DNA from 4 places in the Nocardia sp. NPDC050712 genome. Region 2 is predicted to be linked to each of the others. Evidence: riboswitches for the same ligand, from Rfam matches in the RefSeq annotation. Region 2 holds a riboswitch; each other region holds the start of a gene.
What was found. Region 2 has a riboswitch for cobalamin ahead of AB0H76_RS26645 (CbtB-domain containing protein). Riboswitches for the same ligand answer to the same signal wherever they lie in the genome.

Region 1: linked by a shared signal. The riboswitch ahead of AB0H76_RS19530 (ABC transporter substrate-binding protein) and the one ahead of AB0H76_RS26645 (CbtB-domain containing protein) in region 2 are both predicted to bind cobalamin.
Region 3: linked by a shared signal. The riboswitch ahead of AB0H76_RS03340 (ABC transporter substrate-binding protein) and the one ahead of AB0H76_RS26645 (CbtB-domain containing protein) in region 2 are both predicted to bind cobalamin.
Region 4: linked by a shared signal. The riboswitch ahead of metE (5-methyltetrahydropteroyltriglutamate--homocysteine S-methyltransferase) and the one ahead of AB0H76_RS26645 (CbtB-domain containing protein) in region 2 are both predicted to bind cobalamin.

The regions. Positions count from the first base shown of each region.
Region 1 covers NZ_JBFAHT010000002.1:1,836,169-1,840,336, reverse strand. Annotated here, with positions in the region: gene AB0H76_RS19540 (non-ribosomal peptide synthase/polyketide synthase) at 1-1,309, shown strand, start outside; gene AB0H76_RS19535 (VOC family protein) at 1,368-1,739, shown strand; cobalamin riboswitch at 1,722-1,914, shown strand; gene AB0H76_RS19530 (ABC transporter substrate-binding protein) at 1,929-3,584, shown strand; gene AB0H76_RS19525 (ABC transporter permease) at 3,598-4,168, shown strand, end outside.
Region 2 covers NZ_JBFAHT010000003.1:1,343,278-1,347,445, reverse strand. Annotated here, with positions in the region: gene AB0H76_RS26660 (A/G-specific adenine glycosylase) at 1-524, shown strand, start outside; gene AB0H76_RS26655 (alpha/beta hydrolase) at 526-1,266, opposite strand; gene AB0H76_RS26650 (antibiotic biosynthesis monooxygenase) at 1,297-1,614, shown strand; cobalamin riboswitch at 1,675-1,837, shown strand; gene AB0H76_RS26645 (CbtB-domain containing protein) at 1,869-2,063, shown strand; gene AB0H76_RS26640 (CbtA family protein) at 2,054-2,830, shown strand; gene AB0H76_RS26635 (hypothetical protein) at 2,866-3,363, shown strand; gene AB0H76_RS26630 (OsmC family peroxiredoxin) at 3,417-3,857, opposite strand; gene AB0H76_RS26625 (SRPBCC domain-containing protein) at 3,949-4,168, opposite strand, start outside.
Region 3 covers NZ_JBFAHT010000001.1:709,519-713,686, forward strand. Annotated here, with positions in the region: gene AB0H76_RS03320 (TetR/AcrR family transcriptional regulator) at 1-126, shown strand, start outside; gene AB0H76_RS03325 (DUF4822 domain-containing protein) at 134-712, opposite strand; gene AB0H76_RS03330 (NADP-dependent oxidoreductase) at 743-1,753, opposite strand; gene AB0H76_RS03335 (DUF427 domain-containing protein) at 1,822-2,109, opposite strand; cobalamin riboswitch at 2,118-2,316, shown strand; gene AB0H76_RS03340 (ABC transporter substrate-binding protein) at 2,333-3,928, shown strand; gene AB0H76_RS03345 (ABC transporter permease) at 3,933-4,168, shown strand, end outside.
Region 4 covers NZ_JBFAHT010000002.1:146,634-150,801, forward strand. Annotated here, with positions in the region: gene AB0H76_RS11065 (alpha/beta hydrolase-fold protein) at 1-1,302, shown strand, start outside; cobalamin riboswitch at 1,404-1,629, shown strand; gene metE (5-methyltetrahydropteroyltriglutamate--homocysteine S-methyltransferase) at 1,763-4,027, shown strand; gene AB0H76_RS11075 (methylenetetrahydrofolate reductase) at 4,108-4,168, shown strand, end outside.

The sequences.
Region 1 (4,168 bases), on a different contig from region 2:
GCTGGGCCGCGAACTCGGCTACGCCACGGCCGTCACCTGGTCCGCGCAGCCGGGGCGCATGGAAGCGGTCTTCCTCGAACTCGGCCGGGTGGCGGACCGCCCGATGACCGATGTGTACCGCACGCCCGCCTCGGTGGGCGTACTGGGCGGCTGCGCGAACAATCCGCAGGCGGGTCTGCTGGCCGCCGATGTGCGGCGCTGGGCGGCCGAGCGGTTGCCGGAGTTCATGGTGCCCGCGACGGTCATGGTGCTGGAATCGGTGCCGCTGACCGCCGGCGGCAAGCTCGATCGCAAGGCCCTGCCGGATCCGGAGTTGCTGTCCGCCAAGGAATATCGAGCCCCGCGCACCGGCCGGGAACAGGCCCTGGCGGAGTTGTTCAGCGAGATCCTGGGTGTGCGCCGGGTCGGCATCGACGACGATTTCTTCGCGCTGGGCGGGCACTCGCTGCTGGCGACCCGACTCACCAGCCGGATCCGGGCCGTCCTCGGCGCCGAGGTGCCGGTCCGGGTGATCTTCGACGCGCCCACCGTCGCCGAACTCGCGCCACGGCTCGACGACGAGGTTGCCGCGGGCATGGATTTCGATCCCGTGCTGGTGCTGAAGCGTTCGGGCACACAGCAACCGCTGTGGTGCCTGCACCCGGGCGGTGGGCTCGGCTGGTTCTACCAGCGGCTCGGCCAGGACCTGCCCGATCGGCCGGTCATCGCCGTCCAGTCCCGTGGCCTGAACGGCGGCCGGCTGGCCGACTCCTTCCCGGAGATGATCCAGGACTACGTCGCCCAGATCCTCGAACGCCAGCCCGAGGGGCCGTACTACCTGCTGGGCTGGTCCTACGGCGGGATCGTCGCGCACGCGCTCGCGAGCGAACTCGCCGGGCGGGGCCTGCCGATCGGGCTGCTGGGCATCATGGACAGCAAGCCGCCGGTCACCTCGGGCCCGCAACCCGATCTCTCCGAGGACGACGCGATGGCCGGTATCCAGGACTGGGTGGCCGACCGGTTCGGCGACCAGCTCGAATCCCCCGATGTGCAGGGTCTGGCCGAGCGCGCGACACGCGTGCTCGTCAACAACAGCAAGCTGCTCGACGGTTTCCGCACACCCTATTTCGACGGTGACGCAACCCTCTTCGCCGCCGCGATCGATGTGGAAGGCAATCGGCCCGCCGATGCGAAAGGCGAGCTCGAAGCGGCCTGGCGTCCCTACATCGGCGGGCGCATGGACATCTTCGACGTCGATTGCGCGCACGGCGACTTCGATCGCCCGGAGATGATGGGTCTGGTGGGCCGGATCCTGCGCGGGGTCCTGTGACGCGCTCGAGGTGACAAACGTCCAAGCCACCGGCGGCGGAAGCGGCGAGGATCAGAGCATGCACATCGAGAGGGTTACACCGAAGCTGGTTGTCGAGGGCGCGAAGGCGGCACTCGAGTACTACCGGGAGGTGTTCGGAGCCGAAGTGGGAGAACTGCACGAGGCCGACGGGCGCGTGACGTTCGCGGAGCTGGAATTGCCCGGGGGCGTGCTGTTCCAGGTCAAGGACGCCGACTCGGTCGATAGCGTTGCGACAGTGTTGCTGAGTGTGGTGGTCGACGAGCCGGACCGGCTCGCCGAGCGGATGGCCGCGGGCGGCGGGGAGATCGTGTTCGAGGTCGCCGATCAGCCGTATGGGATCCGGCAGGGCCGGGTGCGAGATCCGTTCGGGCACGAGTGGATCCTCGGTACGCCACTGCACCGCGGCTGACCTACATACTGCTAGGTTTTGTTCAGCAGGGAACACCGGTGCGAATCCGGGGCTGTCCCGCAACTGTGACCGAGGAGCAGACCTTCATCTACGGCCACGACCTTCCTGGGTTGGAAGGCCGAAGGCGAGCGTTGATCCGGGAGCCAGGATACCTGCGCCCTTTCAGGATCGAGCTTCACGAGGATGACAATGCGAGTGCCAACTCGCCGCCGGCTCCGCGCCGCGCGGCTACCCGATGGTGCGCCCGGCACGGGCCGCCATCACCGTTCCCCGGTCGCCGTGGTCGTGGCGGGACTGCTCGCCGTCGCCATGGTCTTCACCGGTTGTGCGTCGAACGAGAACGAGGGCGGCGCAGCGTCTTCGGCGCGGGCGCTGCGCGCGTCCGGTGACGGCGCCCTGACGATCTACAACTCCTACAAGATCGCCGGGCTGGACCCGATCGGCACCGGCACCAACTGGCTGTTCGACTGGGGTGTCGCGGAAAATCTGCTGCAGATCACCGAGACCGGCGAGGTCGCGCCGTGGCTGGCGGAGTCGGTGACCCGCGACGGGGACACCCGCTGGGTGGCCACCCTGCGCAAGGGCGTCACCTTCCAGAACGGCAAGCCGGTCGACGCCGTCGCCGTGGCCGCCGCGCTGACCAGGCAGATCGCCAAATCCGCTGCGGCCCGGGTCTATCTCGACGCGGCGACCACGGTGACGGTGGCCGGTGAGCAGGTCGTCATCACGACGCCGGCGCCGAACGCGATGGTGCCCGCCGCGCTGGCCGCGCGCGACAACTCCTTGCAGATCTACGACGTCGCCGCGATGGACGCCGCGGGCGGCGATTCGGCGAAGATCGTCGGCGCCGGCGCATACTCGGGCCCCTACGCGATCACCGCGTGGACACCGGACAATCTCGTGCTCGCCCCGTACGAAAAGCACTGGGAGGGCCCACCGCCGCTGCGGCGGATCACCGTCCGCGTGGTGCCCGACGAGCAGGCCCGGCTGGCGGGCGTGCGCAGCGGCGAAGCCGATATGGCGTTCTACCCGTCCACCGCGGCCAAGCTGGAGTTGCAGGGCGACAAGGACATGCACGTGCTGTCCTCCGAGTTGGCGCTGCAATCGCTGCTGGTCGAGATGAATCTGAAGGCCGGGATCTTCACCGACACCGCCGTGCGCAAGGCGTTCACCGCGGCGATCGACTACCAGGGCATCGCCGCCGACGTCGGCAACGGTCAGTTCGCCCCGGCCACCGGCCTGTACCCGCCCACCATGTCCTTCGCCGCCGACAGCCAGGTCTACGACCTGAACGAGGCGAAACGGCTGCTCGACGCGGCGGGCTGGGTGCCCGGCAGCGACGGCATCCGCGGCAAGGACGGCCGGAAACTGGTGGTGCGATTCGTGACTCAGGCTCAGGGGCCGGAGACCAACGATGTCGCGATCGCGATGAAAGACCAGGTGGCGCGCGCCGGTTTCGAGCTGCGCATCGACAATGCCGAGGATTCCGCCGCGGTCAAGAAGGACCCGACCGGGTGGGAATCCTCGGTGGCGCTGAGCGGTTCGCTCTCCGGCACCGCCGACCCGATCCAGCCGTATCTGGTGCGCTGGACCACCGGCGGCTCGTCCAACGCCCAGGGTGTGGCGAATCCGGAGATCGACGCGATCGGCGCGCAGCTGCGCGGCGAGTTCGACACCACCCGCCGCGACGCCCTGCTCGAGCGGGCGCAGCAGATCCTGGTGCGGGAGCAGGCCTATGTGGTGGCGGGCACGTTCAAGTACTTCACCGTGGTGACGGGTCCGGAGTGGGCCGACTACCGGGTGTCGAGCGTGCGCCGGCATCTGACCAGCCGGACCGGTGCCTGACGCGGCTCCGGCGATGCGAGTTCTCGTTCCGGTCCGGCGCCGGGTGGTCGAGGCGCTGCTGACGCTGCTGGGCGCGAGCGTGCTGATCTGGGCGCTGATGCCGTTGGCTCCGGGCAACCCGGCGCGAATGATCCTGGTCGCGCAGGGTGTCCCGGAGCCGCCGCCCGAGCAGATCAGCGCGCTCGAACGAACCCTGCATCTGGATCGGCCGGTGCTCGCGCAGTACGCGCACTGGCTGTGGGGTGTGGTGCGCGGCGATTTCGGGCTGTCGTTCGTCTCGGGGCGGCCGGTGGCGGGGGAGTTCGCCGAGCGGCTACCGGCGACGCTGACCCTCGCGTCCGCGTCGCTGGCGCTCGCGCTGGCGTTGTCGGTCGCCCTCGGCGTGCTCGCGGCCCGGTATCCGCGGCGGTGGCCCGATCAAGGCACCCGGTGGCTGGCGCTGGTGTTCGCCTCGGTGCCGGGATTCGTGGTGGCGCTGTTGCTGATTCAGGTGTTCGTGGTCGGGCTGGGTTTCGGCAAGGCCGCGCTGGACGGCACCTGGCGGCAGGTGTGGTTGCCCGCGATCTGCCTGGCGGTGGATCTGT
Region 2 (4,168 bases):
CCCGGGCGGTGGCCTGCTTCGCCTACGGCCAGCGAGTGCCGGTGGTGGACACCAATGTTCGCCGGGTGGTCGCCCGGGCGGTGCACGGGCGGGCCGAGGCCGGGAATCCGGCCACCCGCGACCTGCCCGAGACCGAGGCGCTGCTGCCGGTGGAGGTCGCCGCGGCCGCGAAATTCTCGGCCGCGCTGATGGAGCTCGGTGCGACAGTGTGCACAGCGCGCAATCCGCAGTGCGCGGTGTGCCCGCTGCCGCGCTGCGCCTGGATCGAGGCCGGGCGGCCCGCTTCCGAAACAGTGCGCCGAGTGCAGAAATACGAGGGCACCGACCGCCAGGCCCGGGGCCGGCTGCTGGACGTGCTGCGCGCCGCGACCGGGCCGGTGGAGCGGGTGCGCCTGGATCTCGCGTGGACGCGGGATCCCGGGCAGCGCGCGCGGGCGCTGGATTCGCTGCTCGTCGACGGGCTGATCGAGCAGACCGAGGACGGATTGTTCGCGCTGGCCGGCGAGGGCAGCCCGGTCGCCTGAGTCAGCTCAGGCGCCGCAGGAACGCCTCTACCTCGGCGCGGTAGAGCTCGGGTTGGTCGTCGTGCACGAGATGCCCGGCATCGGGGATCAGCGCGTAGGTGGCGTTCGGGTTGCCGGCCGCCATTTCGCGCATCTGCCCCGGCGGGGTGATGGTGAATTCGCCCTCGATGAGCAGCGTCGGTGCGCGCACCGCCTGCCATTCGGTCCAGAAGTCGCGGGTGCCCCACTCCTCGGAGATGTCGCGGAAGGTGGCGACCGAGCCGTGCAGGCGGTAGCCGTCGGGACCGTGCTCGAAGGAGTTCAGGAAGTAGCGCCCGGCGACCGGGCCGAAGTAGTCCAGGACCGCGTCGGCGTCCGGGAACGGCTGCGGCCAGGCCTCGATCATGGCGGCCCAGCCCGCGGCGGTGCGGCCCTTGAAGTCCGGCGCGATGTCCTCGACCACCAGCCCGCGGACCCGCTCGGGATGCTGGGCGGCGAACACCCAGCCGTGCAGCGCGCCCATCGAGTGCCCGATCACCACCATCGGCTCGGCGACGCTCGCGGTGGCGGCGGTGAGGTCGGTGACGAAGGCCTCGGTCGTCAGCTCGGCCGGTGCCGGCCGGCCGTGACCGGCCGCGTCGAAGGTGTAGACGTGCCCGTATCCGCGCAGCCAGTCCAGGTGATCGCCCCAGGTGCGCGCACTGCCCATCAAGCCATGTAGCAGCAGGATCGGCGTGCCTGCCCCGCCCTCGTCGTACAACACCGCCCAGATTCTGCCGCATAGACTCGGGTCATGGCTGTAGTGAAGATCAACGCGATCGAGGTTCCGGAGGGCGCGGGCCCCGAGTTGGAGAAGCGGTTCGCCCAGCGTGCGCACGCGGTGGAGGGCTCGCCCGGTTTCCTGGGCTTCCAGCTGCTGCGCCCGACCGCCGGGGACAACCGGTATTTCGTGGTCACCCAGTGGGATTCGGAGGAGTCGTTCGCCGCGTGGCGCGACGGCCCGGCCCGCACCGCGCATGCCGGCAGCGGCGACAAGAAGCCGGTGTCGACCGGCGCCTCGCTGCTGGAGTTCGAGGTCGTGCTCGAGGTCTCCCCCGCCGCCGCCTCCTGAGCTGCCACGAAATGCCCGGCGAGCTGCGGCGCGCCGGGCATTCCCATATCTCGGATACGCGTGTTGACGGCAGCTGCCTGCTCCTGTCACAGTTCGAAGGACAGACGCGAGGGTGATGCGGTAATCCGGTGTGAAGCCGGAGCGGTCGCGCCACTGTGATCCATGCACCGGGTGCTCCCAGGTGCCGGGAAGCCAGACACCGGCACCCATCGCACGGACCACTCGACGGGGACGCGTATCCCTAGGAGGAATTCATGGCCATCGCGCATACCCCCACCCGGGCAACCGATTCGCTGGCAACCGTGCTGGTCACGGTAGGTGTCGTTCTTCTCGCACTGCTCACGCTGTACCTGGTCGGTTTCGATCAGGGCGCCATCTCGCGCAGCGGGATGTTCATGCATGAGCTGATGCACGACGGACGCCACCTGCTGGGGCTCCCGTGCCATTGATCGGAAGTCTCAAGACCCTGCTGATCCGTGGTCTGCTGGCCGGCTTGATCGCCGGCCTGCTGGCCGCGTCGGTGGGCTACTTCGTCGGCGAACCCAAGATCGACGCCGCCATCGCCATCGAGGAAGCCGCCGCGGCGGCCGAGTCGCCGGGCGCCGAGGCCGGTCATTCGCACGGCGACGAGGAAGAACCCCTGGTCAGCCGGGACGGGCAGAAGGGCGGCCAATTCCTGGCGCTCGGCCTGGCCGGGCTCGCGCTCGGCGCCATCTTCGCTTCGGTCGCCCATGTCGCACGGCGGCACAGCACGCTGACCGGACCGCGGCTGGCCTTGGCCCTCGCGGCCGGTGGCTGGCTCGCGATCGTCGCGGTGCCCTTCTTCAAATATCCGGCGAACCCGCCCGCGGTGGGCGACCCGGAGACGATCAACGACCGCACGCTGCTCTGGGTCGCCGCGGTGCTGCTCGGCCTGGCCGCTGTCGGCGCCGGGACCTACGTCTACAAACTGCTCGCGGCGCAGCTCGGCACCGTCCGGCTGATCGCCGGGGTGGCGGTCTTCGTGCTGCTGCTCACGCTCGGGTACGTCTTCCTGCCGGGTGTGGACGAGGTGAAGGCGGACTTCCCGCCGAGTCTGCTGTGGCAGTTCCGGGTGGCCTCGCTGGCCCAGACCGCGACCCTGTGGGCCGCGCTCGGGCTCGGCTTCGCGGCGCTGACCGAATTCGCCGCTCGCAATAGCACCGAGGTACGAGAACCGGTCGCTACCGCGGGGTGATCCGGAACCAGAACGTCGAGGGCAGTGTCGGTCTCATGACCGGCACTGCCTTTTCCGTATGGCCCCACAGTCTTTCGCTCGCACCGATCCGGGAGCCCGCACGGGCGCCGCGCTCGGTCACGCTGGCCTTCGGCGCACTGGTCGCCGCCCTGCTCGCCGGCGTGGCCGAGGCGCTCGCGCAGGCGGCGTTGATCGTGGAACGGTCCGGCGCCGATCTCGGCGGCCTGGCGACCGGTCTGGCCATGCGCGCGGTGATCTACCTCGTCGTGCTGGCCGTGGCCATCCGGATGACGCACGGCGACCGCTGGGCTCGCCTGGTCCTGACCTTCGGTCTCGGCCTGCTGGGTCTGGCCTCGCTCCTCGTGGAGCCGATCCGAGCCGTGTTGTCCGCCAACGACTTCGGTGACCTCTTCGACAACGTCACGGCCAGCGGCGTCGGCATCGCGATACTCCGGGCCGGCCACGTGCTTGCGGTGCTGATCGCGATCCCGGCGATGTACCACCGCACCGCCCGCCCCTACTTCCGCGCCTGACGCATGGCTCCCCGCGTACCCGTGGTACGCGAAGAACCAAGCGGCAGTGCGAATTACACGAGCGCGGCGTCGAGGGTGACGGTGTCGACGCCGGCCAGGGCCTTGCTCACCGGGCAGCCCGCCTTGGCGGCCGCCGCCGCGGCGGCGAACCCGTCGGCGTCCAGGCCCGATACCCGGCCGCGCACCGTCAGCTTGATCTCGCTGATCCGGAAACCGCCCGCCGAGTCCGGCCCCAGGGTGACATCGGCGCTCACGTCCAAGCTCTCCGGGGTCCCGCCCGCATTCGCGATCTGCGCCGAGAGCGCCATCGCGAAGCAGGACGAATGCGCGGCGGCGATGAGCTCCTCCGGGCTGGTCGTGCCGTCGGCGTTCTCGGCCGAACGCTTCGGGAACGACACGTCGAACTTGCCGGCGCCGGAGCTGGCCAGGTCGACCTGCCCGGAGCCGTCCTGCAGCCCGCCGGTCCAGGCGGTGCGTGCGGTACGTGTTGGCATCACGGTCCTTTCAAGGGGTTTCGATTCGTCGCCACGAACCTACTCGCCGCGATCGGTCCGCGAGGCGGTTACCGGCTTGTGGTCAGCGCGCTCACGGCGCGGTGCGGCGATCGAGTTGTTCGAGCACCCGCGGCCACGCGGCGCGATGCCGGTCGCGCGCCGCTTCGGTCGCAAAACCACTGTGCCGCAGCCGAAGTCGGATACCGCGCGGTTGGTGCACGAACTCGATGGTGACGACGGTTTCGGCGCCCTCGGTGCCGGCGGCGCCGGTCACCCAGCTGAACTCCACCAGCCGCTCCGGTTGCAGCCGC
Region 3 (4,168 bases), on a different contig from region 2:
ACGCCCGAACTGGTGCAGTGGCAGATCACCTACATCGTCGGCGGATTGGAGGCGACGCTGGCGCGCGTCCTCGCGGGCGGGCGGCCGCCGCTGGCAGCCGGGCCCGCACTGGCGGACCCGGCCTAGCGTCGCGCTACCGCGGCTCCGGGTGGGTCGTGGGTGTGTGGATGATGTCGTAGTAGACGGCCTTGTCGGCGGCATCGGGATACACGCGGTAGGTGAATTCCTTGTCGTCGAGCGCGACGATGTCGACCGTGCGCCGGGACTGTTCCTGTCCGGCTTCGTTCTTCACGACGATGGTGCGGGTCTTGCCGTCCGGCGAGACGGTCCAGTCACCGCGCATCTTGGGGGAGTCGTCGAGGTTGACCATGGTGAAGGTGCCGTCCGGCTTGAAGTAGGCGTAGCCGACGTAGTTCTTGACGTTGTCGTCGGTCAGCGGGACCTCGGTGCCTGAGGCGTTGGTCGCCGAGGTCGTCTCCCAGGCCGTGGCGGCCAGGGTCGCGGCGGGCGTACCCGGCTGGACCGACGAGGGCATCGGGGCCGAAGACGCGGTGGACATCGCGGCGGACGTGCTCGTCGATGTGGTGACGGTCGACGTGCTCGAACTGTTGTCGTCAGTGTCGTCACTGCTGCATGCACCGAGCAGGCCGAGCGTCGCGGTGGCCGCGGCAAGGGCCACGACCTTCTTCGTCAGCATCTGTTTATCGGTCATCGCACCGATGCTAGTTATCGACTAGCAAACTCAAGGCCGATTGATGAGAAGCACGACCTTCCCCGTCCCGTGACCATGCTCCATCTCCTGATGCGCCAGCGCCGCGTGCTCCAGGCGGAAGGTGCGGGCCGGGCCCGCCAAGCGGAACTTGCCGCTGCGGATATCCTCGGCAACCTTTCCGGCCAGGTCCACCAGCGGCCGCCCGGGCGGACAGTCGGCGGCGGACTCGCCCAGCCAGGTGCCGGAGTAGCCGACTACCGATTCGGCACAGCGGAAGGCGTCGTACACCGCGTCGACGCCGTGCAGGGCGGCGGCGACCACCCCGAGTTGCGCGGCGGCGAAATCGGCGATGGCGATGATCCGGCCGGTGTCGCCGCGCAGGGCGATCGCCGCGGGCAGGCCGCCGTGCTGTGCGGTGTCGAACACCGCGTCGACACCGTGCGGGGCCAGGGCCCAGACCCGATCGGCGAGGCCGTCCCCATAGGTTGTCGGTATCGCGCCGAGCGCGCGGACGAGGTCCTGATTGCGTTCGCAGGCCGTGCCGATCACGGTGACGCCCGCGGCGACCGCGAGCTGCACCGCCATCGAGCCGACCACGCCCGAGGCCCCGTTGACCAGCAGTGTCTCCCCGGCCCGCACCCGCAGCATGGCCAGCACCTTCGCGGCGGTGTTCACCGCGATCGGCAGTGCGACGGCGTCGGCCCAGTCCAGCCCCGCCGGTTTACGCGCCAGCGCACTGCTCAGGGCGTACTCGGCGTAGCCACCGGCCTGCGTCCAGCCGAACACCTCGTCGCCGACCGCGAAGCCGCGGGCGTCGGGGCCGAGCGCGTCGACCGTGCCGGCCACCTCCCAGCCCGGGTACTGCGGAAACCGGTTGTCCCCGAAGGTCAGGATGCCGGAGCGCGTCTTCCAGTCCGAGGCGTTCACCGCGGCCGCGCGCACCGCGACCCGGACCTGGTCGCCGGTGGGCTCGGGCACCGGGATCTCGACGGGCCGCAGTACTTCCGGCCCGCCGAACTCGTCGAACGCAATCGCCCGCATAGTGCCCACCCTAGGGCTATGAGCTGGGCTTTTGCCCGAACAACACAGTCACTGGCCGGGCACCGGGCTCACTCGTCGGTCACGACGACCCCGCGCCAGAACGCCACGTGATCCTTGATCTGCGCGGCGGCTTCCTTGGGCGTGGGGTAGTACCAGGCGGCGTCCTCGTTCGTTTCGCCGTCCACCTCCAGCGTGTAGTAGCCGGCGGTGCCCTTCCACGGACAGACCGTCTGCGTCTCGGAGCTCTTCAGGTACGCGGCGTGCACGGATTCGGCCGGGAAGTAGTGGTTGCCTTCCACGATCTCGGTCTTGTCGCTCTGCGCGATGACGACGCCGTTCCAGGTTGCGGTTGCCATGTCTCCACTATGGCGAGGATCTCGGATGCCCGCCAGCCGGTAGGGTTTCCAACCGGCGTAGGGAACACCGGTGTGAATCCGGGGCTGTCCCGCAACTGTCACCGAGGAGCGATCCACCGTCTACGGCCACGACCTGCCCAGGTTGGAAGGCCGGTGGGGAGCGTTGATCCGGGAGCCAGGATACCTGCGCCCGCGGTACCGGGATCACCCCACGAGGATGGCTATGAACAACTACATGATGGGACGACCCGGTTTCGGGCGTCGAAAGTTCCTGCTCACCAGCGCGGGCGCGCTCGGCGTCGCCGCACTGGGCGGCACGGCGGTGCTCACGGGCTGTGGCACCGAGAGCGGCCCGGCGGGCGCCGAGGGGCCGCCGCGCGACGGCGGCCGGTTGCGGTCGGCGATCGCCGGCCGGTCGGCGAGTGCGGACGTGCTCGATCCGCATCGGGCCGGCAGTTCGGCGGGCGGCGCGGTGTCGAAGAACGTGTGGGACAAGCTGGTTGCCTACAACAACGACCTGACGCTGCGCTATCGCCTGGCGGAATCGTTGCAGCCCAACGCCGATGGCAGCGAGTGGCGGATCACGCTGCGCCCGGGCGTGCGGTTCAGCGACGGCAGCCCGCTGACCGCGCGCGATGTGCTCTGGAGTTTCGAGCGGATGCTCGATCCGGCCAAGCAGTCCTCGGGTGACCTCGCGGTGGTCGACATGACGCGCACCCGGGCCGACGGCGATCTCGGCGTGGTGGTGGCGATGAAAACGCCACTGGCGGACTTCGGTTCGGTGCTGGCGGGCTGGTACTGCTACATCGTCAAGGACGGCACCGGCGTCATCGACGGCTCGGTCCTGCCGGTCGGCACCGGCCCGTTCGTGTTGCAGAGCTGGTCGCCGGGCGACCGAACCCTGTTGCGGCGCAACGATCGATACTGGGACGGTCGGCCGCACCTCGACGAGGTCGAGATCATCCAGATCGCGGAGACCGAGGCGCGGGTGAACGCCTTCCTGTCCGGCGAAGCCGATGTGGTGCATGAGATCTCGTACCTGCAGGCGCGCACGCTGGAGAGCGATCCGGACACCACGGTGGTGGTGCCGCCCGCGGGTTTGATGGGCGCGTTCCAGATGCGGGTGGACACCGCGCCGTTCGACGACCCGCGGGTGCGGCAGGCCATGCGCCTGGCCGTGAATCGCGAGGCCATGGTCGAGGCTGTGTACTACGGCTACGCCGAGATCGGCAACGACGTCTACGGCAACAGCGCGCCGTACTACAACAACACGCTGCCGCAGCGCACCTACGATCCGCAGCGGGCGCGGGAACTGTTGCGCGCGGCCGGGCGGGAGAACCTCACGGTGACCCTGCCGACCGCGGACGGCATGCCGGGCATGCTCGAATCCGCGACCCTGTTCGCCGAGCACGCGAAAGCCGCCGGTATCACCGTCAACCTGGAATCGGTGCCCGCGGACACCTATTTCTCGCAGGTCAGCGGCAAGGCCGCGCTCAGCCATATCGGCTGGTGGAACTACAGTCTCGACTACTTCTACGGCCAGACCATGACGAGCGGCGCGCCCAGCAACGGCACCGGGTGGCGGCGGCCGGGCTGGGACGAGAAATTCGCCCAGGCGCGCGCGGCCATGGATCCGCAGCGCCGGCGCGAGCTGTATTTCCAACTCCAGGACGAACTCTGGAACGAGGGCGGCTACATCCTGCACAGCTTCGCCAAGCGACCGGACGCCGCCAAGAAGCACGTGGGCGGGGTCCGCAACGGTGTGCCCGGCACCGACGACTGGGCCAATTACCAGTCCACCTGGCTGGCCGCCCGGTAACACCGTGCTCGGATATATCGCCCGGCGCGGCGCCGGCGGGATCGGGATCCTCGCCGCCGTCGCGCTGCTGGTGTTCGCGCTCTTCGAAGCTTTGGATTCGGACGCGGCCACGGTATTGCTGTCCCGCACCGGCGGCGGTGATCCGACGCCGGAGCAGCTGGCGACGATGCGCGCCCAGCTCGGCCTGGACCGGCCCGCGCCGATTCGCTTCGCGGACTGGATGTCCGGGTTCCTGCACGG
Region 4 (4,168 bases), on a different contig from region 2:
GCGACGGGCGTGGGCATCGCGCTCGCGGCAGCGCCCGCTGCTGCCCAGCCGCCCCCGCCGCAGGCCGTCTCGATCGTCGACCGGCAGTGGCTGACCGAGCGCACCCTTGGCCTCACCGTGGCGACGGACGCGTTCGCCGACCCGGTGCCCGTGGAGGTGACCTTCCCGGCCGGATATCGCGCGGACGGCGCGCAACGCTGGCCGGTGACCTACTACCTCGCCGGTACCGGCCACGACCAGACCACCTTTCGCGCCACCTACGACGGCGAGGCGAACACCGCCTCGTACCCGTCGATCGTCGTCGCGCCGCGCGGCGACGCGGGATTCTGGTCCGACTGGCTCGACAACGACGCGGACCGTTCGCCGAAATACGAGTCGTTCGTGATCGAGCAGCTCATTCCCCTGGTCGACGCGAACTTTCGCACCGTCCCGGACCGCGCGCATCGCGCGATCATGGGCGAATCCATGGGCGGTTTCGGGACGATGCTGCTCAGCGCCCGGCATCCGGATCGGTTCGTCGCGGCGGCGAGCCTGTCCGGCGTACCCGACACCAATCTGCCGATCACCTGGAATGTGCTGTCCCAAGCGCCGCTCATTCAGGGCGGGCGGCCCGACGCGATCTACGGACCGCGCGCGACCGAGGAGATCCGCTGGCGTGGACACAATCCGGCCGATCTGGCCGGAAATCTCCGCGGCGTCGATCTCCAGCTCTACACCGGCAACGGCGTCTACGATCCGGCCCACGGCGAGACGCCGGTCGAAGCGTCGATCGGCTGTGCGCTGGAGCGCGAGCTCGTCCATCCCCCCAGCTCGAGCATGCACGCGGTGCTGAGCGCGCACGGCATCGCGCATCACTGGGTGGATATGCCGTGGGGCTGCCACGGTGTCGCGCTGTTCGAAGCGCAGATACGCCAGGCGACCCGGCGCTTCGAGCAGGTCTTCGCCGACCCGCCCGCGGTGCCCGAGCGCTTCGACTTCCGTTCGATCGAGCCGGCTTTCGAGGTCTGGGGCTGGTCCGTGCGGGCCGATCCGCGGCGCGCGGTCGAATTCCTCGACCTCGCCGCGGCCGATTCCGGTGGGCTCACGATCACCGGCTCCGGCCGGACCACGATCACGACGCCGCCGCTCCCGCGCGGATCCGGCGCACCGACGGTGACGGTCGATGGCACGCCGGCGGACGTGTCCGCGGATTCGGACGGCCGGCTCACCTTCGTCGTCGAGCTTGGCCCGCCCGCCTGGCAGCAGCAATTCGGTCCCGGCGCGGCCGGCGCGACGCGAACGGCGACCGTGCGGATCGGCTGAGACCGGCGCGCGGTGCAGCCGAATCCGGGCATCCGGTATATTCCTCCGTCGCAGCTGGTTCGCCGTGGTGGTGTCGAAGGAGCCCCTGACCCATTCGTCGGCGTCGAAGCCCGAAAGCGTGTTCGCACGCGATCGGGTTAGAGGGAACCCGGTGAGAATCCGGGGCTGTCCCGCAGCGGTGAGCGTGAACGACAGCCGTCAACAACGCACTGGGCACAGCCTGGGAAGCGACGGTCAGTAGGCATCCCGGGATTCGAATCCGGGCCGACCCGAGTATCGGGCCGACGCACGCGAGTCCGAAGACCTGCCCGTTGTGCCGGATACGCCGTATCCGGCGGTTGTCGCCTCGTGGATTGGGCGTTGCGCCGAGTAGACCCGGGCACGGGTAGTGCGTGTGGGCTCCTCGTGCGTGCGCTCGTGATGGGCGGCGGCCATCAGCTGCTGACCATGGAGTTCATCAATGCCGAACCCGCAGAACATCTTCACCGCCACGGTCCTCGGACTGCCGCGCATCGGCCCGCACCGGGAACTCAAGCGCGCCGTCGAGGCGTACTGGGCCGGACGCCTGGACGCCGCCGCGCTGCACGAGGTCGCCGCCGGCCTGCGCACCGTCGCGCTCACCGCCGCCCGGGACGCGGGCCTGGATTCGGTTCCGGTCGGGACCTTCTCCTACTACGACCACGTGCTCGACACCGCGGCACTGCTGGGCGCGCTGCCCGAGCGGGTCGCCGGGATCGACGACGAGCTGGACCGGTACTTCGCCGCCGCGCGCGGCACCGCCGACGTCGCGCCGCTCGAGATGACCAAGTGGTTCGACACCAACTACCACTACCTGGTGCCCGAGCTCGCCGCCACGACGGCCTTCGCGCTGCATCCGGAAAAGCTGCTCGCCGAGCTGGAAGAGGCGCGGCAGCTGGGGATTCCGGCCCGGCCGGTGCTGGTCGGCCCGGTCACCTTCCTGAAGCTGGCCAAGTCGGTCGACGGCAGCGATCTGCTGGACCGCCTGCCCGATCTGCTGCCGCTCTACGAGCAACTGCTCGGGCAGCTGGCCGCGGCCGGCGCGGAATGGGTGCAGCTCGACGAGCCCGCGCTCGTCACCGATCTGAGCGACACCGAGCAGGCCACGGTCTACACCGCCTATCGGCGGCTGGCCGCGGCCATGTCCCGGCCCGCGTTGCTGGTCGCCACCTACTTCGGCCGCCTCGGTGCGGTGCTGCCGGCGCTGGCGGAGACCGGGGTCGACGGCATCGCGATCGACCTCGCCGCGGGTGGCGCCGCCGACGTGGCGGCCGCGGCGGCGCTGAGCGACACCCTGATCGTGGCCGGCGTCGTGGACGGCCACAACGTGTGGCGCGTCGATCCCGACCTGGCCCTGCCGGTGCTGCGTGACCTGCGCGCCGGTGGCGCGACGGTCGCGGTGTCGAGTTCCTGCTCGCTGTTGCACGTGCCCTACGGCCTGGACACCGAACCGGATCTGGAGCCGCGCCTGCGCAGCTGGCTGGCCTTCGGCGCGGAGAAGATCGCCGAGGTCCGGGTGCTGGCCACCGCGCTGCACGACGGCGAGGACGCGGTCGCCGAGGCACTCGAGATCGCGCGCACAGCCGTCGCCGACCGCAAGGCCGATCCGCGCCTGCGGGTCGAGTCGGTGCGCGCCCGCCTGGCCGAGCTGGACGCCGACGCGATCAGCCGGACCCCGGCCGACGAGCGCCGGGTGCTGCAGCAGCGACGGCTGAATCTGCCGCTGCTCCCGACCACCACCATCGGTTCGTTCCCGCAGACCAGCCGGATCCGGGTGGCCCGCGCCGAACTGCGCAAGGGACAGATCGACCAGGCCGAGTACGACAACCGGATGCGCGCCGAGATCGCCGAAGTCATTGCGCTCCAGGAAGAAATCGGTCTGGACGTGCTGGTGCACGGCGAGCCGGAACGTAACGACATGGTGCAGTACTTCGCCGAGCAGCTCGACGGTTTCGCCGCGACCGCCAACGCCTGGGTGCAGTCCTACGGCACCCGTTGCGTGCGCCCGCCGATCCTGTTCGGTGACGTGGTGCGCCCGTCGGCGATGACGGTCGAATGGAGCACCTACGCCCAGTCGCTGACTGCCAAGCCGGTCAAGGGCATGCTGACCGGCCCGGTGACCATCCTGGCGTGGTCCTTCGTGCGCGACGATCAGCCGCGCGCCGACTCCGCGCGCCAGATCGCGCTGGCGATCCGGGACGAGACGGTGGATCTGGAGGCGGCCGGGATCGGCGTCATCCAGGTCGACGAGCCCGCGCTGCGCGAGCTGCTGCCGCTGCGCAAGGCCGATCAGGCGGCGTACCTGGCGTGGGCGGTGGACGCGTTCCGGCTCTCGACCTCCGGCGTGGCCGACGGCACGCAGGTGCACACCCACCTGTGCTACTCGGAGTTCGGTGAGATCATCGGCGCCATCGCGGAATTGGATGCCGACGTCACCTCGATCGAGGCCGCGCGTTCGCACATGGAGGTGCTCGACGACCTCAACGCCGCCGGTTTCGACCTCGGTGTCGGCCCGGGTGTCTACGACATCCACTCGCCGCGTGTGCCGGGCGCCGAGGAGATCGAGCGGTCGCTGGCCGCGGCGCTGAAAGCCGTTCCGGCCGAGCGGCTCTGGGTGAATCCGGACTGCGGCCTGAAGACCCGCCACACCGAAGAGGTGGTGGCGTCGCTGCGCAACCTCGTCGCGGCGGCACAGGCCCTGCGCTGAGCGTTCCGCCGGGTGTTTCCTCGGGAAACACCCGGCGGTCCAGCGGTTTCCACGTCATTTCCACCCCCTGGGAAGTAATCATGAATGCCGAACTCGAACGGGTACGTTCGACCTCGGGCCGCCCGGCCCGGATCTCACCGG